One region of the Streptomyces sp. NA02950 genome, then DNA from elsewhere that is predicted to be linked to it. Evidence: riboswitches for the same ligand, from Rfam matches in the RefSeq annotation. Region 1 holds a riboswitch; each other region holds the start of a gene.

Evidence for each region. Region 1 has a riboswitch for cyclic di-AMP ahead of HUT19_RS04505 (transglycosylase family protein). Riboswitches for the same ligand answer to the same signal wherever they lie in the genome.
Region 2: linked by a shared signal. The riboswitch ahead of HUT19_RS23850 (NlpC/P60 family protein) and the one ahead of HUT19_RS04505 (transglycosylase family protein) in region 1 are both predicted to bind cyclic di-AMP.
Region 3: linked by a shared signal. The riboswitch ahead of HUT19_RS10660 (M23 family metallopeptidase) and the one ahead of HUT19_RS04505 (transglycosylase family protein) in region 1 are both predicted to bind cyclic di-AMP.
Region 4: linked by a shared signal. The riboswitch ahead of HUT19_RS24615 (transglycosylase family protein) and the one ahead of HUT19_RS04505 (transglycosylase family protein) in region 1 are both predicted to bind cyclic di-AMP.

What each region holds. Positions count from the first base shown of each region.
Region 1 covers NZ_CP054916.1:1,126,494-1,130,193, forward strand. The annotation lists gene HUT19_RS04490 (HEXXH motif domain-containing protein) at 1-422, opposite strand, end outside; gene HUT19_RS04495 (hypothetical protein) at 457-648, opposite strand; gene HUT19_RS04500 (DUF4232 domain-containing protein) at 820-1,515, opposite strand; cyclic di-AMP (ydaO/yuaA leader) riboswitch at 2,008-2,186, shown strand; gene HUT19_RS04505 (transglycosylase family protein) at 2,192-3,355, shown strand; gene HUT19_RS04510 (DUF1876 domain-containing protein) at 3,474-3,700, opposite strand, start outside.
Region 2 covers NZ_CP054916.1:5,438,936-5,442,635, reverse strand. The annotation lists gene pcrA (DNA helicase PcrA) at 1-1,903, opposite strand, end outside; cyclic di-AMP (ydaO/yuaA leader) riboswitch at 2,061-2,241, shown strand; gene HUT19_RS23850 (NlpC/P60 family protein) at 2,249-3,424, shown strand.
Region 3 covers NZ_CP054916.1:2,544,977-2,548,676, forward strand. The annotation lists gene HUT19_RS10655 (IS30 family transposase) at 1-615, shown strand, start outside; gene HUT19_RS10660 (M23 family metallopeptidase) at 728-1,519, opposite strand; cyclic di-AMP (ydaO/yuaA leader) riboswitch at 1,534-1,696, opposite strand; gene HUT19_RS10665 (pitrilysin family protein) at 1,913-3,295, opposite strand; gene HUT19_RS10670 (pitrilysin family protein) at 3,316-3,700, opposite strand, start outside.
Region 4 covers NZ_CP054916.1:5,612,967-5,616,666, reverse strand. The annotation lists gene HUT19_RS24625 (septum formation initiator family protein) at 1-264, opposite strand, end outside; gene eno (phosphopyruvate hydratase) at 407-1,687, opposite strand; gene HUT19_RS24615 (transglycosylase family protein) at 1,930-2,607, opposite strand; cyclic di-AMP (ydaO/yuaA leader) riboswitch at 2,615-2,794, opposite strand; gene HUT19_RS44045 (transglycosylase family protein) at 3,048-3,700, opposite strand, start outside.

The sequences.
Region 1 (3,700 bases):
TCGCGCACCGCTACCGTGATACGGAAGTCGATTCCCGCGAGAAGTGCGGCCGAAGCGGCCATGGCATACAGATAGCCGGTCTCGGCCCATAGTGGCGTTTTCACCGATTCCCGGCCGCGCAGCCTGCGCAGACAGCGGTTGAGCCAGGCGCCCGCCTGCGGGTGCAGCAGAATGCGCTCCACGGCGGCCGGGGCCGTGCGCTCCGCCCGGATCAGCAGCCGCCACGGCTCCCGGACATCCGGGAGCGGGCCCGGTAACGCGGGGTGTCCGGAGGCGATGCCGACCAGGGCGCGCAGCAGGAGCATGGTCCGGCTGCGCTGCCCTGATCGCAGCTCGGCCACCGACGACGCACCGCCCGAACCCCGGCCCAACTCGGTGAAGCACTGCTCCGAAAGGCGATGGAAGGAACATTCAGCCGTCATGGCCACCTTGTTCCGAGAAGCGAGGGATGCGGCACTATTCTGGAGTTCCCTCGCTTACGCAATTCTGTCCGGAAGAGGCGGCGTTCACCAGCGTCGGCGGAAATTGCACGGCGTCGAGCAGCCGCTGGGCCACCGAAGAAAGCCCGTCGTCCCGGTCGAGGTCTTCGAGGGTCGCTCCCGAAAGGTCCAGCAGCTCCGTCTCGACCCCGGTCGAGGCTCGCTCCATGACACCGTCCCCCTCCGGACGCTCTACACCGGCTCGCGTGAGGCACCCCTCATGGTGACCTACCCATTTTGATTGCGAAAGGGTGAACACAGCCAGTCGGCGCCTGGCTTGTCAAGATTTTCGGACACATCTACGCGAGGTGACATCGGGCCGCTATGCCGCTGTCAGATGTCAGCCGCCCACTCCGGAACGGACCGCCTCGACATCGAAGACCCCTCCGCAGACGCGGAAGGAGTGTGCGGCGACCTTCATGGCCCGGAAGGAGTCCGGCGGATAGGCCCGGATGCTCGCGGCGGACTTCCAGCACGGGGTGTCGGTCACGCCCTCGTTGAGGGTGTGCAGGACCGCGGAGGCACTGCCGCGCGGGGGCAGCGAGACGGTGGAGTGCGAGGGGCCCCGCCGCGTGGCGGGGTCGCCTATCAGGGCGCCGTCGGCGTCGAGCAGGGACACCCCCGGGAATCCGGTGAGGGTGCAGGCCGTGGTCGAGGTGTTGGTGAAGGCCAGCGGCAGATACACATTGCCCGCGCCCACGTCCTTGCGGCCGACCGACAGCTTCAGCTGCTCCGTGGAGCAGACGCGGCGTACGGCCGGGGCGGCGGAAGCGGCGGCCGAGGCGGAATCCGCCGCGGACCGCGGACCGGACGGGGCGGAGTGGTCACGCGGGGCGGCGGCATCCCTGGCCGCGCCCACCGCGTTCGAGGATCGGGCGGCGCCGGAGGAATCGGAACGCGTCCACGCCCCGTCCCCGGCGTCGGTGCCGCATCCGGTGGCCGTGGCCAGCGCGCCGATGAGCAGCGCGGATAGGACCAGCGGCCGGGAGCGGGCTGCTGCTGTGCGCCGTAACGCCGTGCCGTGCCGTTGCACCATGAGCGACCTCCCCAGGTCAGCCATCGGCCGGGGCACCGGCCGCGAGGGCGGGTGCCCCGATGCTTCCTGTCCATCCCCCTTGGCTCCCCTTCCCCGCTTTGACGCCCTTATGTCACCTGGAGCAATCAACCGCATTCCGGCAGCAATTCCAGATATGGAGCACTTCACCGTAATCGGTCGAATCGGAAGGTGGTGATGCAGGTCACAAAGAAATCCACCAACTGATCGATTTCCAGGCCGAGATCATCGATCGGCAGTGGATTCCTTTGTGGCGTAACGTTTCTGACGGTCATTCGGCAAGAATCCCTCTCGCTCTCCGGAGGAGAGCCGGAGCACAGAGTGACACCAGGCGGTGAGCCCGGAAGCCAGGGCCTTGATCAAGACCCCGATACCTTGTCGTGACCAAAACGATGTGTTTACTGTGCGGCTCTCGTCGCATTCCATGCGCGGGCCTCCTTCGCCGGAGCGCCGAGTCCTGCCGTCGGCTGAGGGGTGACAACGACGACCTGTCACGGCAGGAGCGGGGGAACCAGGTAGGCGCCGTACCGTGCGATCCGCGCGGTACGGCTTGGGGTGAAGACGCACCACGGAGCCAAGGCGCCGTGTGCCGTGCGGCCGGGCAACTCCAGCCCGAACCCGACAGCTCACCTCGCAGGCGTAGGAGAGGAAGAGCTCAATGGCTGCACGCGGACGTCACCGCCGGCCTAAGCCTCGCCGCGTCTCCCGCGCCCATCTCGCGTTCACCGCGGGCGGCGCCGGGGTGGCCCTGCCGCTCATCGGTGTCGGCCAGGCGAACGCCGCCTCCGTCGACACCTGGGACAAGGTCGCGGAGTGCGAATCCGGCAACAACTGGAGCATCAACACCGGCAACGGCTACTACGGTGGCCTCCAGTTCTCTCAGAGCACCTGGCAGGCGTACGGCGGCGGCTCCTACGCCGCACGGGCCGACCTGGCCACCAAGGGCGAGCAGATCACGGTGGCCGAGAAGGTACTCGCGAGCCAGGGCCCCACCGCCTGGCCCGTCTGCTCGGTGAAGGCCGGTCTGACGCGCGGCGGCCCGGCCCCGGACGTCTCGACCGGCTCCGGTGCGCGGACCCCGGAGGCGGCGCCGAAGTCCACCCCCAAGGCGGCCCCGAAGGCCGCTCCCAAGGCCACCACCAAGGCCGTTCCGCAGTCGGCCTCGTACACCGTGGCCGGGGGTGACACCCTCTCCCGGATCGCCGGTGCCGAGCACGTCGACGGCGGATGGGAGGCGCTCTACGACGCCAACCGCCGGACCATCGGCGACGACCCGAACCTGATCATGCCCGGTCAGCGGCTCACCCTCGACACCCACGCCGGGGGCGGACGGGAGCGGGCCCCACAGGCCAAGCCCAAGGCCACACCGAAGCCGAAGGTCAGCACCGCACAGGGAGGGCAGGACTCCGCAGCCTCCTCCTTCACCACACCGGTCGCCAGCACCAAGGTGGGCACCGCCTACGGGGTGCCCGGCAGCAACTGGTCCAGCGGCCACCACACCGGCACCGACTTCCCCGTGCCGGTGGGCACCCGGGTGCGGGCGGTGGGCCCGGCCGAGGTGGTCGCGGCGGGCTGGGGCGGGGCGTACGGCTACCAGGTCGTCCTGCGCCACTCCGACGGCATGTACAGCCAGTACGCGCACATGTCGTCGCTCTCCGTCCACGTCGGCCAGTCGGTCAAGGGGGGCCAGCAGATAGGCAACTCCGGTTCGACCGGCAACAGCACGGGACCGCATGTGCACTTCGAGGTGCGCACCGGGCCCGACTACGGTTCTGACGTGAATCCGCTGAGCTATCTGCGCTCGAAGGGCGTGTCCATCTGAGCGCCACCCGAGCGGCCTGAGATCGCACCGGGCTGCCCGGACGAACACCGTCCGGGCAGCCCGGTGCGTCCGCCGCGGCACCCTCATGCCACGGCAGACGCCGCTCTTCGCGACCTCGCTACATCGTCAGATGTGCCTTGGAGTGAGTGACTTCCTCGATGTCGCCGCCCGCCTTGCCGATCAGCCGGTGGGCGAGATTGCTCAGTGCCCTCGCCGCCGCGATCTCCTCGCCGACCCTCGGCTGTGCCGGGTCGTCGGGGTTGCGGTTGGCACGGCCCTGGGCCAGCATTTCGGTGCCGTCGTGCATCCTCAGCCGGACCACCGCTTCGGTGAGCGGGCCGACCT
Region 2 (3,700 bases), 4.3 Mb from region 1:
CGGAGTCGGCGACCAGCGCGACCTGCTCCAGGAACTCGGCGAGCGTGCCGGGGTTCTCCTCGCCCCGGTCCTGCTCGAACTCCAGGGCCACGGCGGCCAGCTCCTGGAGGTTCTCGATCCGGGTCTCGTCCTGCGGGTCCGTGGAAGCCTGGAGCTCGGCGAGATAGCCGGTGCGCTCGAGCACCGCCTCCAGCACGGTGGCCGGGCCCGCGCCCGACTCCACGATGGTCCGCAGCTCCTCCATCAGCGTGTTGAACCGCTTCACCGCGTTCGCCGAGCGGGCGGCCATGCCGTACGCCTCGTCGACCCGGCGCAGCGCCTGCGGGAAGGTGATCTTCTCGCGCAGCGCCAGCGCGTCGATCATCGCCTCGGCGCGCTCGCCGATACCGCGCTTGGGCACGTTCAGAATGCGGCGCAGCGGGACGTTGTCCTCGGGGTTGGCCAGCACCCGCAGATAGGCGAGGACGTCCCGGACCTCCTTGCGCTCGTAGAAGCGCACTCCGCCGACGACCTTGTAGGGCAGCCCGACCCGGATGAAGACTTCCTCGAAGACACGGGACTGGGCGTTGGTGCGGTAGAAGACGGCCACGTCCCCGGCCCTGGCGTCGCCCGCGTCCGTCAGGCGGTCGATCTCGTCGGCGACGAACTGGGCCTCGTCGTGCTCGGTGTCGGCGACATAGCCGGTGATGGTGGCCCCGGCACCGGCCTCGGTCCACAGGTTCTTCGGGCGGCGGTTCTCATTGCGCTCGATGACCGCGTTGGCCGCGCTGAGGATGGTCTGGGTCGAGCGGTAGTTCTGCTCGAGCAGGATGGTCCGCGCGTCCGGGTAGTCCTCCTCGAACTGGAGGATGTTGCGGATGGTGGCGCCGCGGAACGCGTAGATCGACTGGTCGGCGTCGCCCACCACGCACAGCTCACCGGCCGCGGTCTCCTCGGTGTCCGTGCCGACCAGCTCGCGCACCAGGGTGTACTGCGCGTGGTTGGTGTCCTGGTACTCGTCGACCAGCACATGGCGGAACCGGCGGCGGTAGTGCTCGGCGACATCGGGGAACGCCTGGAGCAGATTGACCGTGGTCATGATGATGTCGTCAAAGTCCAGCGCGTTGGCCTCGCGCAGCCTCGACTGGTACATGACGTACGCCTCGGCCAGGGTCTTCTCAAAACCGTCCGCCGCCTGCCCGGCGAAGGTCTCCTCGTCGATCAGCTCGTTCTTCAGGTTGGAGATCTTGGCGCTGAAGGACTTGGGCGGGAACCGCTTCGGGTCCAGGTCCAGGTCCCGGCAGACCAGCGCCATCAGCCGCTTGGAGTCGGCCGCGTCGTAGATCGAGAACGACGAGGTGAAGCCCAGCTTCTTGGACTCGCGGCGCAGGATGCGCACACAGGCGCTGTGGAAGGTGGAGACCCACATGGCGTTCGCCCGCGGCCCGACCAGCTCCTCCACCCGCTCCTTCATCTCGCCCGCGGCCTTGTTGGTGAAGGTGATGGCGAGGATCTGGCCGGGGTGCACCCCGCGCGCGCCGAGCAGATACGCGATGCGGTGGGTGAGCACACGGGTCTTGCCGGATCCGGCGCCCGCGACGATCAGCAGCGGTGCGCCGGTGTGCTCCACGGCGGCACGCTGCTGCTCGTTCAGCCCCTCGAGCAGGGCGGCCGGATCCACGGCGGGCCGTGCCGCGCCGTCCCGGTAGTACGCCTCCCGGGGCACGCTCGGCACGGGCGCGTCGAACTTCCCCTCGGGCCCGGCGGCCCTGGGGAGACCCCACTCGCTGAAGAGGTGGTGCGGTACGTCCTCGGCACCGCCGGGGCCGTGGTGCCCGGGGCCCTCGTGGTCCTCGGGCGGCGGGGGCTCCTCGCCCGAGGGCCCGAGGTCCGCCAGGAAGCTGTCGTCAAAGAGGCTGCTCATCGCTCACCGAGTCTAGGCCGCGCCACTGACAGCGTACGTGCGAACATCACGAAACGGTTTCGGGCAAAACGGCCACCAGCCTTCACAGGAGCACCACGAGTTGGCTACCGTCCTGCGTCAGGCAGCCCGGACACCCGTCGGCGAGCAGCGTCGGCACGGGCGGCCTCCGCCGAGTCCGGACCCGCCGCGAGGTGGCCGGAGCCGGGGACCCACACGTTCCACCGGGGTGAATCGGCCCGGGTGACGGCACACCGCGTGCCGCCCGGACGGGCCGTAGGGCAGCCTTCCGTCCGCCCGAACCCGACAGCTAACCCGGTAGGCGGTCCACGGAAGGAGTCGCCTCCCTTGGCGTCGCACCGCAAACCGCGGACCCGAATACCGGCCACGCTGGCCGGTCAGAGCCGGCGGACCGCCGTCGGGGTCACCACGGCCGCCCTGGCCTCGGTCACCCTGCTCTCCCAGACGGCGAACGCCGCGCCCGGCGATCCCAAGCCCGCCACCCAGTCGATCGAAGAGGTCAAGAAGAAGGTCGACACCCTCTACCACCAGGCGGAGAGCGCCACCCAGAGCTACAACGCCGCCAAGGAGCGCACCGAGACCCAGCGCGGCAAGGTCGACAAGCTGCTGGACAGGGTCGCCAAGCGCACCGAGAAGCTCAACGAGGCCCGGCGGACCCTCGGCACCTACGCCGCGGCCCAGTACCGCAGCGGCGGCCTGGCCAGCAGCACCGCCGCGATGCTCTTCTCCTCCGATCCGCAGGACGTCTTCGACCAGTCGCATCTGATGGACCGGCTCACCGGGCACCAGAAGAAGGCCGTCGAGGACTTCCAGACGCAGCGGGCGAAGGCGGCGAAGGAACGCGCCTCCGCCACCAAGAGCCTCGCCTCGCTGACCTCGTCGCAGAAGTCGCTCAAGGAGAAGAAGAAGTCCGTCCAGAGCAAGCTCTCCGAGGCCCGGCGGCTGCTGGCGAACCTGACCGCCAAGGAGAAGGCGCGGCTGGCGGCGATCGAGAAGAAGAAGCAGGAGGAGGCCCGGCGCAAGGCCGCCGAACTGGCCGAGAAGCAGCGCAAGGCGGAGGCCGAGCGTCAGCGGCAGCAGGACGGGAACGACGGCTCCGGCTCGTCCACCCCCTCCACCCCGTCCACCCCGTCCACCCCCGCCCCCTCCGACAGCACCAAGGCGGCGAAGGCCATCGCCTACGCACAGGCGCAGATCGGCAAGCCGTACGTCTGGGGCGCCACCGGCCCCAACTCCTTCGACTGCTCGGGGCTGACCCAGGCGGCCTGGAAGTCCGCCGGGGTGTCCCTGCCGCGCACCACCTGGGACCAGGTGAAGGTGGGGACGCGGGTGTCGACGTCCGAGCTCAAGCCGGGCGATCTGGTCTTCTTCTACGACGACATCAGCCATGTCGGGCTCTACATCGGCGACGGGATGATGATCCACGCGCCGAAGCCGGGTGACTCGGTGAAGAAGGCGCCGATCACCGAGATGCCGATCTACGGCAGCGTGCGTCCCGCCTGACGCCCGCGGCGGCGCCCCGCGTCCGGCGTACCGGGCGCCGCCTCGCCGGGCTCAGGAGGCGTGGCGCCCGCTGGTACGGACGCTGGTACGGACCCGCCGTCGCGCCCGGCGCGCGATCCGCCGCGCCGGGCGCCGTGACAGCAATGCCCGGACTGCGCTGGGCTCGCGCAACACCCGCCCCGGGCCCGGCCCGCGGTGGCCGGGCCGCGCACACGGACCAGCGGTACCGGGTGCCGCCCGCCGGGCGCGGGCCGCCCAGCAGCCCCGCACATGGCA
Region 3 (3,700 bases), 1.4 Mb from region 1:
GGCGGCCTGAAGCGGGAAGTGCAGGCCGCCATCCGTTCCGGCCGGACCCGCCGCAAACCGCGCCGGGACTCCCAGCGGCGCACGCCCCGGTTCATCGACCCGATGGTGATGATCAGCGACCGTCCCGCCGACGTCGAGGACCGGGCCGTGCCCGGTCACTGGGAAGGCGACCTGATCATCGGCGCGGGCGGGCGCTCCGCGATCGCCACCCTGGTCGAGCGCAGCACCCGTTACACCCTGCTGGTCCATCTGCCGGGCGGGGCCCACGACGCCGAGACCGTCCGCGACGGCCTCGTTGCCACGATCCAGACCCTGCCCGCCCACCTGCGCGGCTCCCTCACCTGGGACCAGGGCAGCGAGATGGCACGCCACAAGCAGTTCAGCATGGCCACCGGCATGCCCGTCTACTTCTGCGACCCCGCCAGCCCCTGGCAACGCGGCTCGAACGAGAACACCAACGGCCTCCTGCGCCAGTACTTCCCGAAAGGCACCGACCTCAGCGTCCACAGTCCCGAAGACCTCGAACACGTCGCCCAGGAACTCAACGGCCGCCCACGCAAGACGCTCGGCTGGGATACCCCAGCCGAGCGTCTACGTGATCTACTCACCACCTGAAACCAAGTGGTGTTGCGACGACCCCTTGAATCCAAGGTCCGGCGGACGGGGCCTTGGCACGGTCCTGGTGCGCGGGGTGTCCCCGTGGGGACACGGCACGGTCGCGGTGGGGTCAGACGCTGACGCCGTGGGAGCGCAGGTACGCCACGGGGTCGATGTCCGAACCGTAGTCGGGGCTGGTGCGCGCCTCGAAGTGCAGATGCGGTCCGGTGACGTTGCCGGTGGCGCCCGACAGGCCGATCTGCTGGCCCGGGGTGACCTTCTGGCCGACCGAGACGTTGAGCGAGGACATGTGGCCGTACTGGGTGTACGTGCCGTCCTTCATCTTGATGACGATGTTGTTGCCGTACGAACCGCCCCAGCCCGCCTCGACGACCTCACCGGCGCCCACGGCGTGCACCGTGGTGCCCGAGGCGGCGTGGAAGTCGATGCCGGTGTGGCTGCCGGAGGACCACAGACCGCTGGACGCCTGGTAGCCGGTGGAGACGTAGGAGCCCGAGATCGGCGCGACGAAGGTGTTGAGGCGCTTGCGCTCGGCCTCGCGCGCGGCGCGCTCCTTGGCGGCGCGCTCCGCCTTGGCCTTCTTCGCGGCCGCCTCGGCCTTCCTGGCGGCCTCCTGACGGGCGATGGTCTCGGCCCGCGCCTTGGCCGCGGCCTCCGCGGCGGCGGTCTCCTGGGACTGCGCCTGGGCCTGGATCTGGTCGGCCAGCCCCTCGTCGATCACGATCGCCTGCTGCAACCCGGTCTGCTCGGGAGCGGGTGCCTCGTCGGAGGCGGCCAGGGCGGGACCGGCGATACCGGCGACGACGCCCGAGGCGATGGTGGTGACTCCCGCGATGTTCGCGCCGGTGCGGACGGACCGTCGGGGACGGCGGTGCTTCCCGGTGGCACGGGTGAACGCCATGCTGTGGCGCACTCCTTTCCTTCCTTCTCGCCTACCGGGTTAGCTGACGGGTTCGGAGCAGGAAGGTCTCCTACGGCCCCCTCGCCCCGGAGGACAAGGCGCCCGATTCACCCCAGGGGACATTGGGTCCCCGGCTCCCCTGGCTCGCGCCGTACGGGGACTCGGCGATGACTGCCCGTGCCGCGGGCGCGGCGTGTAGATGGCGAACAGCCGGACTGACGCTAAACGGGGCGTCTTTCGATCACCAAACAGATCCGGATTTTTGTTGCCCTCCCCACAAACCAAACACCCAACCCTCCTATAAAACGGGCATTCGGAAGGACCCTGACATCGCACTCGATGTCAGGGCCCTTCCGCTGACGGCCCGTCGGACCGCCGGAGGCCCTGCCGGGGTCAGCCCGAGACGACGGTCACCTCACCGATGCCCAGCGCCCGGACCGGCTCCTCGATCGCCGAGGCGTCCCCGACCAGCACCGTGACCAGCCGGTCCGCCGGGAAGGCGCTCACCACGGCGGCGGTGGCCTCCACCGTTCCGGCCTCGGCGAGCCGGGCGTACAACTGCGCCTGGAAGTCGTCCGGAAGGTGCTGCTCGACCTGGTCGGCGAGGGTGCCCGCGACCGCGGCCGCGGTCTCGTACTTCAACGGGGCGACGCCCACGAGGTTCTGCACGGCGACATCGCGCTCGGCGTCCGTCAGCCCCTCGTCCTTCACGGTGCGCAGCACCTTCCAGAGGTCCTCCAGCGCGGGGCCGGTGACCTCGGTGGCCACCGAGCCGCTGATCGCCAGCATCGCGGCACCGGTGGACCCGCCGGACGGCGAGGAGGCCGTGGAGCGCAGCACCTGGCAGAAGGAGCGCACCCCGTAGGTGTAGCCCTTCTCCTCGCGCAGCACGCGGTCGAGCCGGGAGGTGAGGGTGCCGCCCAGGCAGTAGGTGCCCAGCACCTGGGCGGGCCAGACGCGGTCGTGGCGGTCGGCCCCGATCCGGCCGATCAGCAGCTGGGTCTGGACCGCCCCGGGCCGGTCGACGATCACCACCCGACCGGTGTCGTCGGCCACGATCGGCGGGACCTGCCGGGGCGCGGCCGTGCCGCCCGTCCAGGCGCCGAGGGTGTCGGCGAGGGCCTGGTCGAGGTCGACCCCGCCGAGGTCGCCGACCACGACGGCGGTCGCGGTGGAGGGGCGGACATGCGCCTCGTAGAAGGCGCGCACGGCCGCGGCGTCGATGCCCTCGACCGTCTCCTCGGTGCCCTGGCGCGGCCGGGACATCCGCGACTCGGCCGGGAACAGCTCCTTGGACAGTGCCATGGAGGCGCGGCGGGCCGGGTTGGCCAGCTCGTGCGGGATCTCGTCCAGCCGGTTCCGCACCAGCCGCTCGACCTCGCTGTCGGGGAAGGCGGGGGCGCGCAGCGCGTCGGCGAGCAGCCCCAGCGCCTTGGGCAACCGGGAGACCGGGACCTCCAGGGAGACCCGCACACCCGGGTGGTCGGCGTGGGCGTCCAGGGTGGCACCGCAGCGCTCGAGCTCGGCGGCGAACTCCTCGGCGTCGTGCTTGTCGGTGCCCTCGGACAGGGCGCGCGCCATGATGGTGGCCACCCCGTCGAGCCCGGCGGGCTCGGCGTCCAGCGGGGCGTCCAGATTGACCTCGACGGCCACGACCTGCTGGCCGGGGCGGTGGCAGCGCAGCACCGTGAGCCCGTTGGACAGCTCACCGCGCTCGGGGGCCGGGAAGGCCCACGGCCTGGGGGCCCCGCCGACGGGCTGCGGGTGGAAGGTCATGGTCGCGGTGACGGCGTCGCTCACTGGGCCGCCTCCCCTTCTGCGTCGGTGTCGTCGGCGGCGTCATCAGCGGCGTCATCAGCGGTGTCCGCGCCCTGGACGGGCTCGTAGACCAGCACGGCGCGGTTGTCCGGGCGCAGCCGCGCGGCGGCCACCGCCCGCACCTCCTCGGGCGTGATGTCGAGCACCCGCTCCACGGCGGTCAGCGCCAGCTGCGGATCGCCGAACAGCACGGCGAAACGGCACAGCTCGTCCGCCCGGCCGCCGACGGTGGCCAGCCGGTCCAGCCACTCGCGCTCGATCTGCGCCTGGGCACGCTCCATCTCCTGCGGGGTCGGCCCCTCCTCGGCGAAGCGGGCCAGCTCCTCGTCGACCGCGGTCTCGATGGCGGGCACCTCGACCCCG
Region 4 (3,700 bases), 4.5 Mb from region 1:
CTCGCGCAGCTTCTTCACGTCCTCGCGCGCCTGCTGGGCCTCGCGCCGCTGGTCGGCGATCTGCGAACGCTGGGAGATGTACTGCCGCATCGGATACGCCAGCGCCACCACCAGCGAGCAGACGACCAGCGCGAGCAGGGCGGCACGGCCGGTGAGCCGGCCGCGGCGGCGGCGGGCGCGCACACGGTAGACCCGGGCGGCGGCGTGCTCGCCGAGCGCCTTGAGTCTGCTCGCGGTGGAGAACCGGTCCCGATCCGCCGGCACATCGCCTCCCCGGTGATGGCTTCGCTTGAGTGACGCCGTCCCCGGCCACGGTACGGGACCGCGGCCGGGGACGTGTGTCAGACGTGTCTGCTACTCAGGTCGAGCGCGTCGGTGCGTCCTCGGGCGGACGCACGGCGGCGGTTCAGCCCTTGAAGCGCGGGAAGGCGGAGCGGCCCGCGTACACCGCGGCGTCGTCCAGGATCTCCTCGATGCGCAGCAGCTGGTTGTACTTGGCGACGCGCTCGGAGCGGGCCGGGGCACCGGTCTTGATCTGACCGCAGTTGGTGGCGACGGCCAGGTCGGCGATGGTGACGTCCTCGGTCTCGCCGGAGCGGTGGGACATCATGCACTTGAAGCCGTTGCGCTGGGCCAGCTCGACGGCGTCGAGGGTCTCGGTCAGCGAGCCGATCTGGTTGACCTTGACCAGCAGCGCGTTGGCGGTGTCGTTCTCGATGCCGCGGGCGAGACGCTCGGGGTTGGTGACGAACAGGTCGTCGCCGACCAGCTGGACCTTGTCACCGAGCTGGTCGGTGATGGTCTTCCAGCCGTCCCAGTCCTCCTCGTTCAGCGGGTCCTCGATGGAGACCAGCGGGTACGCGGCGACCAGGTCGGCGTAGTAGGAGGTCATCTCGGCCGCGGTGCGGGCCTTGCCCTCGAACTCGTAGGACCCGTCCTTGTAGAACTCGGACGCGGCCACGTCCAGGGCGAGCGCGATGTCCTGGCCCGGCTGGTAGCCGGCCTTCTTGATGGCCTCGACGATCAGGTCCAGGGCCTCGCGGTTGGAGTCGAGGTTCGGCGCGAAGCCGCCCTCGTCGCCGAGCCCGGTGGACAGGCCCCGCTCCTTCAGCACGGACTTCAGGGTGTGGTAGACCTCGGTGCCCCAGCGCAGGGCCTCGGAGAAGGACTCCGCGCCCACCGGAGCGATCATGAACTCCTGGATGTCCACGTTGGAGTCGGCGTGCGAGCCGCCGTTGAGGATGTTCATCATCGGGACCGGCAGCAGATGGGCGTTGGGGCCGCCCAGGTACCGGAAGAGGGGGAGGTCGGACGCCTCGGAGGCGGCGTGCGCGACGGCGAGGGAGACGCCGAGGATGGCGTTGGCGCCGAGCGAGGACTTGTCCGGGGTGGCGTCCAGGTCGAACATCGCCTGGTCGATCAGCCGCTGCTCGGTGGCGTCGTAGCCGACCAGCTCGGGGCCGATCTGCTCGATCACGGCGAGGACGGCCTTCTCCACGCCCTTGCCGTTGTAGCGGTTCTTGTCGCCGTCACGGAGCTCGAGGGCCTCGAAGGCGCCGGTGGAGGCGCCGGACGGAACGGCGGCACGGCCGGTGCTGCCGTCGTCGAGGCCGACCTCGACCTCGACCGTGGGGTTGCCTCGCGAGTCGAGGATCTCGCGAGCTACGACGACGTCGATGGACGGCACGAGGTTCTCCTTCGTATGTGTCTGCGGTAGCAGCACGAGCCTAACCGGACCGGAGGGCTGCACCCGCCGTTCGCCCGCCCCGCGAGACAGTACGTGGCATAAAAAGCCAGATTTGGGTGCCCATATCTACATTTTCCGCGAACCAACGGGCCCCGGCCGGGACACGCCGCGGGGGCGGCGCGCCCGGCCGGGGCTCGCGGTCGGGAGGTGACCCGGATCCGGCCGGTTCAGCCGGACCGCGCTCAGCTCAGGTGGAGCTGCTGGCCCGGGTAGATCAGGTCGGCCTGCTCGACGATGTCCTTGTTCAGCTCGAAGAGCTTCTTCCAGCCGCCCTCGACCTTCTCGGCCTTGGCGATCCCGCCCAGCGTGTCACCGGCCTTGACCTTGTACTCGCCGTCGCCCTTCTTCACCGGGCCACGGGCCTCGTGGCGCGCGGCGCGGTCGGGCTCGGAGCGGGTCTCGGCCTTCGGCTGCGCGGGCTTGGCCGCGGGCGCCGGGGCCTGGGACTCCTGCTGGCCGGAGTCGGACGGGGTGGAGCTGGAGGGGGTGCCACCGGTGGTCAGGCCCGTGCCGCAGACCGGCCAGGCACCCTTGCCCTGGCTGGCGAGAACCTTCTCGGCGACCTGTATCTGCTGGCCCTTGCTGGCCTTGTCGGCCGTGGGGGCGAACGAGGTGCCGCCGTAGGCGGCCCAGGTGGAGCTCGAGAACTGCAGTCCGCCGTAGTAGCCGTTACCGGTGTTGATGGACCAGTTGCCGCCGGACTCGCACTGCGCGACCTTGTCCCACTGGGCGGTGGTGGCGGCGGAGGCGGAGGTGGCCCCGATGAGCGGGGCGGCCACGGCGGCGCCCGCGAGACCGGCGAACGCGGCGATACGGGTGGCCTTGGACGGGCGGCGGTGCTTGCCGTTGGACTTGAGCATCGTTGGTTCGTTTCCTCACCGACGCCTACGAGGTGAGCTGTCGGGTTCGGACGTGAGTTGCCCGGCCGGTCATGAACGATCGGCGATCGATCACACCCGGCTTCACCCCAAGCCGACGAGCCCGCATCCACAGGCCATTCGGCACCTACCTTGGGTCCCCCGCTCCTGCCTTCGGCGCTGACGCGTCGGTTCCCCCCGACCGCCGGCAGGATTCGGCGTGCGATCGACGGTGCCCGCGGTGGCGAGCGGGAAGACCGTAAACACACCCCCCGAGAAGGTTCAAACGCCCCATTCGCAGCGAGAGGTGCTGTATTTGATCTCACCCGGCCCACATCTACGCAGGTAGGGCCGGGTGAGGAGAGATCGGGCAGGGGGTGCGCACCGGAAAATGTGACGAGATGTATGTCTCACCGGAGCCAGATCGGGCAATTCACCCCGGACTACCGTCCCTTGGCGCCGAGGTCCAGACGCTGACCAGGGAGGATCAAATCCGGATTGTCCCCGATGAGGCTTTCGTTGCTTTCGTAGAGGCCGTGCCAGCCGCTCGTGAGGTCCTGGCTGTCGGCGATGCCTGAAAGGCTGTCACCGGGCTGCACCGTGTAGCCGTCCTCCGAGGGCTTCTCGGCGCGGTCCGCGCCGTCCCGCGAGGCATGCCGTCCGGAGGGCCGCCGGGGCTCCTCGTCGCCCTTCGCCTCGGCCGGGTGCTCGGCACCGCGGTGCCGTCCGGTGGGCGCGTCGGCGCTCTCGTCCGGGGCGTCCGGGGACGCCGGGGCGTCGTCGGACTTCGTGGTCGAGGGGGAGGGCGACGGGGAGTCCTCGCCCTCTCCGCCGGGGGAGGCGGACGGGGAAGGCGTTCCGCTCTCCTCGTCGTCGCCGGGCGTCCGGCGCTCGTTTGACGCGTCCGACGAGCCGGAGGAGTCCGATGCGCCGTCGCGCTCCTCGGCCGAGGAGCCGTCGTGCTCACGATCCTCCCCGTCGTCCCCGCGCTGACCCGTGGGCGGCGCCAGGGTGAAACCGGGGTCCACCTCGGGGGCGTCACCGCCGTCGGTGAGTCCCGCGTTCACCGCGCAGCTGGGCCAGGCGTCCGGGCCAC